3 regions of the Paenibacillus sp. ICGEB2008 genome follow, and region 2 is predicted to be linked to each of the others. Evidence: predicted binding sites of a transcription regulator. Region 2 holds the regulator's gene; each other region holds the start of a gene.
The links. The regulator Rex, encoded in region 2, represses fermentation and respiration genes when NADH is low (regulators of the CRP and FNR family bind a similar motif). The targets are predictions, from matches to a motif close to TTGTGAAATATTTCACAA.

Region 1 (4,805 bases), on a different contig from region 2:
AATGATTGTTGGTATGCTGGGGTGTTGTTGTGATAATAAAACTGCTTGGCAGCAATGCGTAGTGTCCTTCTCAACAACATAGCTGATGAACGTGTTAACCTGGAACGGAGTCCCCTGCGCAATACTCGCAGCGTATTTTTGTAGGTCTCAAAATCCTCGGATGGAGGAATCAGAGCAAATAAATTTAACGAGGAGTCATTGAACCCGTAAGTTTCATACATGATTCTTAGATTTTCCGTATTTAAAACGTTACCTCTAAGATGGGTTGGATGCTCCTGATGATACCCGACCACCTCTTTGATGCAATAAAAAGGGATTTTTAAGCGATGCAGTCTATAGCCAAGATCCCAGTCTTCGAGTCCATACAGCACAAACCGTTCATTGAAACCTCCAATACGAATTAAGTGGTTGCGTCTGATGGCCACACAACGAGTTACTAGCATCATCCAGGGAGCTACGTCCGTTGAGGCAAATTGTTTCTGCGTATTGGGAGGAACCCTTGTGGGACTAACGACTTTAGACAGTGCGCCCGTTTGATGAAGGATATCTTCTGGCGTTATGACCGGGGTAATTTCATTCGCTGTTTCAAAGTCAGGATTCCATAAGCCGGATTGTGTAAGTATGCTCCGACAATGTTCTTTTTCTTCCACAGAAAAATCAGGGTGATAGTGGGTAAATGCATCGTCCCACGAGTGCGGAATGCCTGAAAGCACAGATTTGGGATACTTGCGGTGATAACGGCTCACGGTTTTAATGAAATGAGGCAGCACCAAAAAGTCAGCGTCACAGAAAATGATGTATAGCCCTTTTGCTCGGCGCAGTCCCAAATTTCGAACGGCAGATCGACCGCGTTGTTCCGGGTGTGACACATAGATAAGAGGATAGGATGCTTTGAAGCCTTCGACCATTTCTTTCGTTCCGTCTGTAGAACCATCATCAGCTACAATGACTTCGAATAATTGCTTCGGATAGGTTTGTGATTCAAATGAAGCGAGTGTGAGTAACAGCTGCTGGGCGCGATTATAGGTTGGAATGATGACGCTGTAGCGGATAGCCAATGTGATCTCCCCCCACCATTCTAATTAGAGAACCTTTGAACGAGATAAATAATAACAATGTATTCAAGGATTTTAGCCTGGTCTAGTCAAACAACCCGCAAAGTTCGAAACAGGCTTGGTCCTATGCGGATGTTAATGTGGAAGTGCTGTATTTTTTGCTGATTTGCAGATATGTTTCAGTGGTGTGATGTATATGTCATGGTAGCATTATGCATAAGGATGTAAAGTAGAAGGGACACAAACAAACATGAGATGAAATGGGCATGTTTATGGTAAACTATATGGAGTTATAGAAGACCTGAAAGAGGAGTACTATATGACACAATTTGTCTATAAGCAAATTATTGACGATCTTAAAATGAAAATTTTCGCTGGAAAGTTTGCAGATATGAGATTGCCAGATGAACGTAGTCTTAGTGAGACTTACCAGGTTAGTCGTAGTTCCATTAAACGTGCTCTGACTAAAATGGAGAGTGTCGGAATTATTTTCAAAAAACAAGGTTCCGGGACATTTATTAATCCCTTATACATAAGAAATGAATCTATCTTTAACTACGAGGGCTCTAATCTAGGAGTTACTGATAATTTCCAAATGCATGGCAAAAAGCCAAAAATCAAAGTATTGAGTTTTGAGGTCATTCCACCGACAGAAGAACTACAGCGCGATTTGTTCTTGGACACTCATGATTTTGTTTATAAAATCGTTCGCTTGCGTCTGTTTGATGATGATCCATTTATGATCGAAACGGGCTATATCCCCATTAAAATTGTCCAGGATTTAAATCAGACCATTATTGAGGGTTCCATTTTTAATTATTTGGAGGACTCGCGGAACCTGGCCGTCACCAAATCCTTTTTATCTATTTTTGCAGAACCGTCTGAAGAGAATGATCAAAAGCTGCTGCAATTGAAAGAAAATGAACCCGTAGGCATTATGGAGGGTGTTTTCTTTTTGGATAACGGTACCCCATTTGAATTTTCGCATATGCGATTTCACTACAAATATTTGAAATTTAATACCTTTGTATCGGTACACTAATGAAAAGACTGGATAATTCTCCGGTCTTTTTTTTATAGTTTTGAAAAAGGATTAGAGTCTGCAAACTCTTCATTTATCACAAATTTTATTGGTTTATCCTGCTATATATTTTAATGTAAGAGCTTTTTTACTGTCTTTTTAATTTATATTTCATAGTATGTTCAAAATTTCACAAAATTGGACCGTATCACTTGTGAAAAAGGTTGAATTAATTCAGCGTAGCGTTATGATGTACATGTAGATGAAATTTCCGGAAATAAATTACAAACAAAATTACTAGGGAGTGGACACCATGGCTTTATCACCCGTGTTAGTAGATTACTCGTCTAAAACATATTTGGAAAAACTTGATGCATACTGGCGTGCAACGAACTACATTTCAGTAGGTCAGCTTTATTTAAAAGACAATCCTTTGTTGAGAGAACCTTTGAAAGATTCGGATGTAAAGGTTAAGCCTATTGGACACTGGGGCACGATTCCAGGCCAAAACTTTATTTATGCTCATCTTAATCGTGTTATTAATAAATATGATTTGAACATGCTTTACATTGAAGGCCCTGGTCACGGCGGCCAAGTGATGGTTTCAAATTCATATCTTGATGGAAGCTACACCGAAATTTATCCGCAAATCACGCAGGATATCCCAGGTATGAAGAAACTGTTCAAACAATTTTCATTCCCTGGCGGTATTGCTTCACACGCTGCGCCTGAAACCCCTGGATCTATCCATGAAGGTGGGGAGCTGGGCTATTCCCTTTCTCATGGTGTAGGTGCTATTCTAGATAATCCGAATCTGATCTCGGCTGTTGTTATTGGGGATGGTGAAGCTGAAACGGGTCCATTGGCCGCTTCGTGGTTCTCTAACCGATTTATCAATCCAATCACGGATGGCGCAGTGCTGCCGATCTTACATTTAAATGGCTTCAAAATTAGTAACCCAACGATTATGTCTCGCCAATCAAAAGAAGAGTTAACCTCGTTCTTTAAAGGTTTGGGTTGGGAACCATTCTTTGTTGAAGGTGAAGATCCTGATCACATGCACCCAGAAATGGCGAAAGTATTGGATACTGCCATCGAAAAGATTGAAGCTATTCAAAAGAATGCGCGTGAAAATAATGACCTTACTCGTCCGGCGTGGCCAGTGCTTATCTTCCGTTCACCTAAAGGCTGGACAGGTCCAAAGGAATGGGATGGCGTGCCGAATACAAATTCGTTCCGTGCCCATCAGGTTCCAATTCCGGTCGATCAAAAAAATATGCAGCACGCACCTGCTTTATTAGAATGGCTGAATAGCTATAGACCGGAGGAATTGTTTGACGAAAACGGTCGGTTAAAAGCAGAGATTGCTAAAATTTTGCCTACTGGCGATAAACGAATGGGAATGAACCCTGTTGCGAATGCAGGTAAACTTATTAAAGACTTGAAATTGCCTGATTTCCGTAACTATGCGTTGGATAACTCCACGCCTGGTAAAGTGATTGCGCAAGATATGTCTGTGTTAGGTAAATACGTTAAAGATGTGGTTGTTTTAAATGAAGAGAATCGTAATTTCAGAATCTTCGGGCCTGATGAAACGATGTCTAATCGCTTGGCACCTGTTTTTGAAGTAACCAAACGCCAATGGATGGATCAAATTATTGAGCCTAATGATGAATTCTTGTCATCGTATGGTCGTGTCATTGATTCCCAATTATCTGAACACCAAGCTGAAGGATTGCTGGAAGGTTACGTGTTAACAGGTCGTCATGGTTTCTTTGCAAGTTACGAAGCCTTCCTGCGTGTGGTTGACTCGATGATCACTCAACACTTCAAATGGCTGCGTAAAGCAACGGATCAAGGATGGCGTGCAGATATCCCATCATTGAATGTTGTAGCAACTTCAACGGTCTTCCAACAGGATCATAACGGGTATACACACCAAGATCCAGGTTTGTTAGGTCATTTGGCTGATAAGAAACCAGAATTTATTCGTGAGTATTTGCCAGCTGACGCCAACTCTCTTTTAGCTGTTTTTGACACTATTTTAAATGACCGTCAAAAGATCAATTTGGTTGTTTCGTCCAAACACCCACGTCCACAATGGTTCTCTGCTGATGAAGCAAAAGAATTGGTAGACAAAGGGTTAAAGATTATTGACTGGGCAAGTACAGATCAAGGCGGAGAGCCTGATATTGTCATCGCTTCTGCTGGTACAGAGCCAACGATTGAAAGCTTAGCTGCGATCTCGATCTTGCATAAAAAACTGCCTGACTTGAAGATTCGCTACATCAACGTAGTAGACTTACTGAAGCTGAGAAGCCAAAAGTTAGATCCTCGTGGATTATCTGACGCTGAGTTTGATCAATTTTTCACAAAGGACAAGCCAGTCGTATTCGCTTTCCATGGTTACGAAGGTCTGATCAAAGATCTGTTCTTTGACCGTCATAACCATAATCTGCATGTACATGGTTACCGTGAAAATGGCGATATTACGACACCATTTGATATGCGTGTATTGAATCAAATGGACCGTTTTGACTTGGTGAAGGAAGCTGTTCTAAGCTTACCTAACGCTGGAAAGTACGCAAATATTGCGGATGAAATGGATGCAATAGTTAAGAAACATCATCAGTTCATTCGTGAAGAAGGTATTGACTTGCCAGAGGTAGAGAACTGGGTATGGGAAGGCCTGAAATAAAAAAGTATAGTACATTTCAGCTTTGTGTTGG
Region 2 (4,805 bases):
CTAACCAGACCACCTGATTGCTTGGCCTTCATGATAGCGGCATTTTTCTCAGCCACCTGGTCTTGAGTAACATACGAATAATACCAGAAAATGCTGACCAGGATCAGTATTACGGCCAAAATGGCGACCGCTATCCATTTCTTCTTATTTTTCAAACCTGTGCTTCCTCTCTAAGGGGATGTGACACCTAAATTAGCGCGACAGCAGCCCTTCAAAGGCGGCTTGTGCCTCATGTTTGATACGTTCCTCGTCCATCGTCAGGCATTCGCCATTTTTCACAATCTGACGGCCGTCTACCCACACATGAGCCACGTCTTTGGCACTTGCAGAGTATACGGCATGCGAAATAAGATCTGTACGCGGCAAGAAATGGGCCTGATCCAGATCTAGCGCGATAAAGTCAGCCTTATTGCCTGCCGCCAGCGCTCCTACCTCTTTTAAACCAATCGACTTTGCACCATACTCTGTTGCCAGACGTAGTGCTTCATTTGCAGGAACTGCCGTTGGGTCGCCAGATACTCCCTTGTGAATGAGTGCCGCCAGACGCATTTCCTCGAACATATCCAAGTTATTATTGCTGGCAGGACCATCTGTTCCAAGTGAAACAGTAACTCCTGCACGCAGCAATTCAGGCACTCTAGCTACACCACTTGCCAGCTTCAAGTTGCTGCCTGGATTATGCGATACCGCCACACCCCGTTCCGCCAATAAAGCTATTTCTTCGTCGTTCAAGTGAACGCCGTGGGCAACAAGTGAAGGACGGGAGAAAAAGCCAAGCTTATCTAAGTGTGCAACTGGACGCAAGCCGTAGTCGCGTACGTTTTGTTCAACTTCGGCGATCGTCTCGGACATGTGCGTATGCAATGGTAAATCGAGATCATGTGCTGCTTGAACAAATTTCTCAATAAACGCAGGCGGGCATGTGTATGGGGCATGAGGAGACATCATTGTTGTGATACGTCCGTCTGCTTTTCCATGCCAGTTACGCGCAAAAGTCACGGCCTCAGCTAGCTTAATCCGCTGTTCTTCTTCTGAACAGAGTCCAATGGCTCCACGCATCAAGCTTGCACGAATGCCCGACTCTTCAGCTACACGAGCCACCTCATCCATATGATCGTACATATCCAGGAAAGTCGTGGTTCCACCTTTCAGCATTTCCAGCACTGACAAAGAAGTTCCCCAGTACACATCCGTAGATGTAAACTTGGCTTCCATAGGCCACATTTTTTCCTGAAGCCACACTTGAAGTGCCAAATCATCTCCATACCCTCGCAGCAGAGACATCGCCGCATGACCATGAGTATTGATCAGACCAGGTAAAAACAATAACCCCTTGCCGTCGATTGCTTCTGTCTCTTCCTCACCCGCAGGCAAAGTCTCGCCAATGTAAGTAATACGGCTATCCTCCACAATCATAAAACCATGGATTACCCCAGCCTCGGGTCCATTCACGGCAAACGAGCCGTTTTTAATCATCCATTTATTCACTGTCATATTGTGCTTCTTCCTTTCCGTCCTCCAGATAATAAGCGAGGCTAAGCAAATCAGTTGTAAAGTCTGTGGCATGTATCCGAATGTTAGCCGGTGCCTTAAGAATGATAGGTGCAAAGTTCAAAATCGCTCCAATTCCACTCTCAATCAGCCTATCAGCTACGTGCTGTGCCTCAAAATCAGGTACAGTAATAATCCCGATTCGTATATTTTTTTCTTTCACAGTCGCTTCCAGTTCATCCATCGGCTGTACGACCAAAGTATTGATTCTGGTCCCAACCTTATCCGGGAACGCATCAAAAACCGCCACAATCTTCATATTGTCTTTTAAATAAGCATTATAGTTCGATAGGGCTTGACCCAGATTACCCGCTCCGACCAATACTACATTAATTTGCTGGTCGATTTTCAGGATATGGCGTATTTTCTCAATTAGATAAGAAACATCGTAACCGATGCCCTTCCGACCAAAATCGCCAAAATAGGCAAGATCTTTACGAATTTGGGCCGGATTCAAATCTAACCTCTGTCCCAGCTCTTGAGAAGAGACCGTAGCCACCTCCCGTTTGTGCAGTGCATTCAGATAACGTAAATATACGGGTAATCTCCGTACGACAGCCTCTGAAATTTTATCTGATTTCATACTTGCTCCCCCTAATTGTAACGGACTTTAGGTGTCCGTCCGTTGTGCCTCTGTCTCCGGGGCGGATTGGAGCCATTCGGCGATGCGGGGCACCATTTGCTCCGATGGCATATGCTCCATTTTTGGTCCCGGTAACGAGTACAAAAAGTGCTTTCCGTAATAGGATTCGATCACACGCGTATCGTAAACGATAACGACTCCGTGGTCGCTCGCTGTACGTACCAATCGCCCAAATCCCTGTTTGAAGCGAATAACTGCTTGTGGTACAGACAGCTTCATAAATGGATTCTTCTTCTGCTGCTGGAGCAGCTCGCTTTTTGCCTCCAGTAACGGGTGATTGGGCGGTTGAAACGGCAAGCGAACGATGGCCAGACAAGTCAAAGCCTTCCCTGGAATATCGACGCCTTCCCAGAAGCTGCTGGTTCCCAGCAATACAGAAGCCTTGGCTTCCTGAAAACGACGGGTTAGCTTGCTCCGACTCCCACTGTCTACACCTTGTCCTAACACGGTAATATCGCTGGATGCTAACGCCTCTTTGAGTGGCTCATACACTTGCCGGAGCATCCGATAGGAAGTAAACAGAACGAGCATTCTCCCCCGCGTCGCTTGGGCAGTCGCTCCTAGAGAGCTAACAAGCATCTCTACAAAATGTGCATCCCCTACACTGCCCTTCACACTCGGAAAGTCTCGCGGAATGACTAGCAACACCTGATCCCTGTAATTAAAAGGTGATGGGAGCTGTGACGTCATTAATCGTCCTTGATCCGCGGCCTCCTGCAAGCCGAGTTGATCGGTCATGTACTGAAACGACTTATCTACCGATAAAGTAGCAGATGTCAGGATAATACTTCTTTTTTTTGTCAAAAAACATTTCTTTCAACTGGCGGCTCACATCGACGGGCACTGCATAAAATTGCAATGATTTACTACGGAATTGCCCACTCGCTTCGAGCCAATATACGGTTGTTTCATCATCGAGTCGTATAAAGAAGCGTAAATTTTCCCTAATCCCCGCCAAATCCTTAAGCAGACCCGTGATATCTGTAATGAGACTATCCGCCGCATAATCGTCGTGTTCTTCCTTGACATCCAGCATCAGCTTGTCGCCCTTGCGCAAAATTTCACTCAACGTTACATAAAGCTGATTTTCCAACGCCGCCGCTTGATCCCACTTTGCAGGCTTGGCCGACGGTTTGAGACGCGAAGAAAATTGTCCTGTTTCACCCGGTGTGGCATCAGACCGCTCTGGCAACATGCCAAACAGCTTATCGCTTAGCAGATCCCAAGTTTCCTTAACCTCTAACACGAGTGGGTACAGCTGATCAATGGTCGAGGCCCATTCCGTCGACTTCTCATGCCCAGACTTTGCCAACTGCTGACGTAGCGAAGGCAATTGTCCGTTCTTACTGTCCTTGAACAATCGAGTCAGCGTATGCACGAGTGTGAAATATTTCATATGCATGCCCAGGTGCTTACCGGCTACTTCCTCTAGATGATGTGCTTCATCAATTACCAGATGTTCATAGCTGGGCAATAGCTGGTGACTTGCTTTGACGTCGGTGAACAGCTTGGAGTGATTCGTTATAACCACATCCGCTGTTCCTGCTTCATGACGTGCACGATGATAGTAGCATTTGCGGAACCATGGGCAAGAACGACCAAGACAGGACTCGGAATCACTAGCTACTGTTTCCCAAAAATCCCCTCCACGGTTGCTCAGGTTCAGTTCCTCATCATCACCGGTTTCTGTCAGAGTCAGCCAGACAATCATTTGAGCCGCTGTAATCAAGTCTTCCTTTGGTGTCGCGAAGTCTCTTCTGTTTATTTTATGTTCAAACTTACGCAGACACAAATAATGCCCCCGACCCTTAAAAATGGCAGCCCGGAACGGGAACGGAATCACTTTTGTCAGCATCGGAATATCACGCTCTCGCAATTGCTCCTGCAGATTAATGGTATGCGTGCTTACTGTGACCCTCTGCCCATATTTTACACTGTGATACAGTGACGGAAGCAAATAGCCTAGGGACTTCCCTGTTCCTGTACCCGCCTCGATCAACAAATGCTTATCTTGACTCAGGGCTTGATTTACACCCTCAATCATTTGTGTTTGCGCCTCGCGCTCCTCATATTGGCTCAAGGATGAACGCAAATTGTCCCGCACATCATCCATATACTCCTCAAAGGAAACGCCTGAGAGTGGATTAGGATCATCTTCTCTACGTGGAGTAGCCAATTCGGTCCAATCTTCCACTTTAAGCGCAAGCTGACGAAAAAACTGATGTTTCTCCAAATCCTGAATAGGGTCTAGCTCTTTCTCTTCTCGTATGCCGTCAAGAAACCAACCCAGGTCACTGTCTTCCTCTGCGAACAAATCGCTGAGCCGCTGTATCGTTATCAGAGGTAATGCCTGAAGCTCACCCAGACACTTTAAAAACACCTCAGCCGTAGCCAACGCGTCGCTGTCTGCTTGATGAGGGCGGTCATGCGCCAGCCCAAACTCTGAGGAAACAAAACCTAGCTGATAAGAAGATAATGATGGAAACATAATTTTCAGAAAATCCATCGTATCCAAAATTCTACCGCTAAAGGGTAAATATCCACACCGGTCCAAAGCGCTTTGCAAAAAATTAAAATCAAACGCCACGTTATGACCGACGAGTACGACATC
Region 3 (4,805 bases), on a different contig from region 2:
CTTAATCGGCTGTTCCTTTTGTAGCAGCGCCTCTCCAATCCGGTTCATGTTGATCACCCGGGCATCCGGGTTCTGTCGCAGATCAGGACGCTCCAGATGGGCGCTGTTAATCTTGGCATAAGCGCCATTGGAGCGCGACGCTCCTCCGCCGTGCTTCAACCATTGTCCAGTGAGTGCAGGCAAGCATGTAACTGCGCGTACGTTCATACCGCCATTATCATGGTGCTGAAGCCCATTTCCAATATTGATATAGGCCGCTCGCGCCTTTCCGTACATTTCCGCCAAACGGATAATATCCTCTTTCGGCACGCCGGTAATCCGCGAAACCCGCTCTGGTGTATAGGTCTTAACATGCTCGCGCAGTTCCTCGTGACCTACAGTATAGCGATGTAAAAATTCGTCGTCTGTCAGTCCCTGATCAAACAGTACATGCATAACCCCCAGCGCAAGCGCCGTATCCGTACCCGGATATAATGGAATGAACCAATCCGCCCATTGCGCCGTCCGGTTGCGATGAACATCAATTACGACCACCTTAGCACCTTTTTTACGTGCTTTCTCAGCCAATACGACCTGATGCATGTTGGTGCTTATGACATTTCCACCCCATACAATAATGAGCTCTGCATCTTCTGTATCCTCCGGGCTCGTGCCGCCCTTAAACCCCATAACGGATGCCCAGCCTTCATTCCCAGCCACGCTACAAATCGTCTGATCCAGCTGGCTTGAACCCAGTGCATTGAAAAAGCGACGATCCATTCCATCCACACTCAATACGCCCATATTGCCATAAAAGCTGTAGGGGAGTATGGATTCCGGTCCATCCGTACGTATCAGCTCCTTGAACCGACCTGTAATGGTATCGACCGCTTCCTCCCAGCTAATTCGTTCAAATTTCCCTTCCCCTTTGGCACCTACACGCTTCAACGGATAAAGCACCCGATCCGGATCATATACGCGCTCGGTCATATTGCGGACTTTGTTGCATATAGCCCCTTTGGTAATGGGATGATCCGGATTACCAGTCACCTTGACTATCTTTCCATCTTCCTTGTGAAGCAGGAGCCCACACGTATCCGGGCAATCCAACGGGCATACAGCCGGAAAAATACCATTCTGCTGCTCCGTCATCCGCTGTCCTCTTTGTAGATTTTGTTGAAGTGTGGCCTCAAGAGGCGCGCTATTGCGATGATCCATGGTTAAATGCTCCTTTCCGTTACCGTTTCCAAAAATTACACTGTTCTTATCATATCTACAGCTTTGGCCTATGGCAAGAGAAGGATTTTACCACACAGTAGCTCTCCAAAATATAAAAAAAAATCCGTCTGCTGCATAGAGCAAAACGGATTTTAAAAAAGTATAATTATTTTTTTTATCATTCTGTTTCATCATTACATACCCAGGGTAAAAGAGATCAAGGCATTATGGACGAGAGCACACTCATCCTCCATGCCAAATCATGGACCACTCCCAAAAAAATCCGCCATGACAGGTTTCGTTCCCCCGGGCCTGTCATGGCGGATTTGCTTTGTTTATTGCTTCATAAAGTAACGTGATTATGCATGATCACTCAACGGCTTGGATGTAACTGAAGAAGTAGTTTGAGGTTCATTCACGGAATGTGTGTTGGCTTGAGTTTTTTTCAGATAGGCCAGCCAGTAGGCTCCAGCCACAAACAGACTGCCTCCTACCAAATTCCCCAACCAGACCGGAATGAAATTCATAACATACTCTGCCCACGAAAAATGACCTGCAAATATAGCCGCCGGAATGAGAAACATATTGGCAACAACGTGCTGGAATCCAATAGCAACAAAGGCCATGGTCGGGAACCAAATTCCCATAATTTTTCCACCAACGGAGTCTGTGCTGTACGCTAACCATACAGCAAGTGCTACGAGCCAGTTACATCCTATACCTGATATAAAAGACTGCAAAAAGCTTTCATGCAGCTTATGTCCTGCCATATCCACCACTTTATCCAGGTAAGGACCCGTTTCGGTCAAGCCTAGAACATGCCCAAAGAAAAATGCAACAAATAATGCACCTGCAAAATTACTGAGCGTAATAATTGCCAAATTACGAAGCATGGCTCCTGTCTTAATTCGTCCTGCCCATCTTGCCAAAGGGACTGCCATCATATTGCCGGTCAGCAATTCCCCACCAGCTATCAAAACTAACACCAGACCTACAGGGAACACCGCAGCTCCAATAAAGGTAGCAATGCTTCCCCATTCTTTAGGTGCACTTGCAATAACGCGTATATCCAGCAAAAACCCGAGTGCAATAAATGCACCTGCCAAAAATCCCAATACCACCGCCACAGTCCACGGGTTGTTCGCCTTGGCCACTCCTGTTTCCACCGTCTTTTCGGCAATTTGCCCCGGTTTATAGCTTGCCATCTGCCCCCGCTCCTTTAATATCTTTTAAACAAAATATTCTTCTTTCATATTTTATTTAAAATCAGTGATTTTGTTTGTGAAAAAAATCACTTTCTTAGCTATAAAAAAAAACAGCCCTCGAAAAAGGACTGTCTTTCTATTTTATTACATCTACTGCTACTGCGCTGCTATGCGCTTTACATTTAATTATATTCTTCCTTTTCAACGGCTTTCAAGAACCAAAGTACTCCGCCCAGACCGATGGCTGCGACAACTACAAGAAAAAGGATATAAAACAAACCCATTATCTACTTCTCCCCCTAATCCTTATGCTCTCTATATTGTACTATAAGGATTCATCCGTACGCTTTCAGATTGTTGACAAACTTATGAACAATGTCACAGACAAATCGGATTATACAGTAACTGGGTTCCGTTCGGATAGTATAGGCAATGCCTGCAAACCTGCCGCGTTCAGGAAATTCCAAGGCTTGTTATAGTGCGGCTGGAAGAAGAAATCGACAAAGGCCAACTGATCAATGGTCATATGATTTTGAATGGCTACAGACAGGGTGTTAATGGATTGCGTCAAATCGACCTTCGACATAATTTGTGCCCCAACAATTCTCCGTGTCTCCTGCTCATATACAACCTTCAGCAACACCTTTTCAGAAGTTGGCATAAACTCAGGACGGTAGCTGTCCTCAATGGTTACAGCTTCTACAGTCATCCCCTCGTCCGTTGCTGCGGCTTCCGTCATTCCTGTTCCTGCAATATTGTCTTCGTAAATTTTGATACCCGAGGTTCCTTGTGTTCCCATGTAGGCAATGGTAGGTTGTACCAGATTACGTGCCACCAGCGTACCCATACGAACCGCATTGGTCGCCAATGGGATATAAGCTGTTTTGCCGGTCGGATTATAACGAATTGCACAACTGTCGCCTGCTGCAAACACGTCTGGGCAGCTACTTTGCATATAATTGTCCACAATGATCGCACCGTTAGGCAACATATCTACCTGACCTTTGAGCAGATCCGTTTGAGGTCGGAAACCGATACAGAGTATAACAAGCTCTGTTTCATATTCTCCTTTGGAGGTCACGACCTTACTTACTTTACCGTTAGTCCCCTCAAAACGACTTACTGTCTCGCCAAGTACCAGCTTAATGCCATGTTCTCTCAGGGAATTCTCAATCCGGTCTGTATACTCATGGTCTAAATACTTATTCAATATACGATCAGCACTGTCGATCAGTGTTACGTTCTTACCGTTCATTTGAAAAGCTTCTACCAGCTCAACACCAATGTATCCAGCTCCCACGACAGTAATGTTCTGTACGTGCTGGGCTTTCTCAATGATTTCATTCGAATGATTATAGTTTTTGCAGAGCAAAATATGATCAAGTTCAATGCCTTCCAGCTTCGGAATAATTGGCCACGATCCAGTAGTCACAATCAATTTATCAAATGTATCCGTAAATTCCTCACCTGTTTGGAGATTACGTGCATGCAGCGTCTTGCCCGCTGTATCTACACTCGTTACCTCATGAAGCATCTTGGTCACTACACCCATATCAGCCAGTTGATCTGGGGACGAATAAAACAATCCGTGCGGATCTTTGACGACACCACCTACATACAGTGCAATACCACAAGATAAAAATGAAATATTGTCATTACGCTCATAGACCGTAATTTCGGCATCTGGATAACATTTAGCTGTGTTGACTATGGCTGCCGTACCTGCGTGTGTACATCCGATAACTGCTACTTTCATGTTGAATTCCTCCTTGGTGTGTGGGCATAAAATGTATAATAATTGTGAATACTTTCACTTAGATAACTCGTTGCTTCTTGTGATTTATTTCACTTCATGCGCTTATTATAGTGTGATATTTTTCACATTACAATAGCTTTTTATGATATTCACAATTTGTCCACATTTTAAAAGGCAAGGATATCTGAACTCAGCCGTTTGCTGAAATCTTTTTTTGCTCCATTCAGTTTTCCCTACCTGCCTCTTGATTATGCTCCTGGAACAGACTTTCACACGATACGTCAATCTTTAGGCAAATGCGTATGTAGGGAATAAAAAAAGGTCCGTTTCCCCTAAGACAAGCGGAAATCAGACCTTGTTTACACATATACTTTGGAATTACACGAAGCTATTATAATAACTGCTCAATGGCCGTTTTCATCGCTTCCGGTGACTCCTTGGGCTCAAAGCGTCCCACAGGCACACCTTCCCGATTCACAATGAATTTTGTAAAATTCCACTGAATTGTACCATCTTCCTGTTCTCCAGGCTGTTGCTTCTTCAAATATTCAAACAGAGGGGCTGTATCTGGTCCGTTCACATCCACTTTAGCGAATACCGGGAAATTAACCCCGTAATTCAATTGGCAAAATTCAGCCGCTTCCTCG

Region 1: a site for Rex is predicted at 2,255-2,272, ahead of C400_RS0118400 (phosphoketolase family protein). Genes of this name have one in related genera too.
Region 3: a site for Rex is predicted at 2,477-2,494, ahead of C400_RS0112285 (formate/nitrite transporter family protein). Genes of this name have one in related genera too.

What each region holds. Positions count from the first base shown of each region.
Region 1 covers NZ_AMQU01000020.1:23,297-28,101, reverse strand. The annotation lists gene C400_RS0118410 (glycosyltransferase) at 1-1,058, opposite strand, end outside; gene C400_RS0118405 (GntR family transcriptional regulator) at 1,375-2,097, shown strand; gene C400_RS0118400 (phosphoketolase family protein) at 2,390-4,774, shown strand.
Region 2 covers NZ_AMQU01000016.1:212,964-217,768, reverse strand. The annotation lists gene C400_RS0115940 (cell wall elongation regulator TseB-like domain-containing protein) at 1-155, opposite strand, end outside; gene C400_RS0115935 (amidohydrolase) at 193-1,494, opposite strand; gene C400_RS0115930 (redox-sensing transcriptional repressor Rex) at 1,481-2,134, opposite strand; partial or broken gene dinG (ATP-dependent DNA helicase DinG) at 2,162-4,805, opposite strand, start outside.
Region 3 covers NZ_AMQU01000011.1:172,057-176,861, forward strand. The annotation lists gene C400_RS0112280 (molybdopterin-containing oxidoreductase family protein) at 1-1,197, opposite strand, end outside; gene C400_RS0112285 (formate/nitrite transporter family protein) at 1,557-2,402, opposite strand; gene C400_RS0112295 (FAD-dependent oxidoreductase) at 2,797-4,158, opposite strand; gene C400_RS0112300 (glutathione peroxidase) at 4,550-4,805, opposite strand, start outside.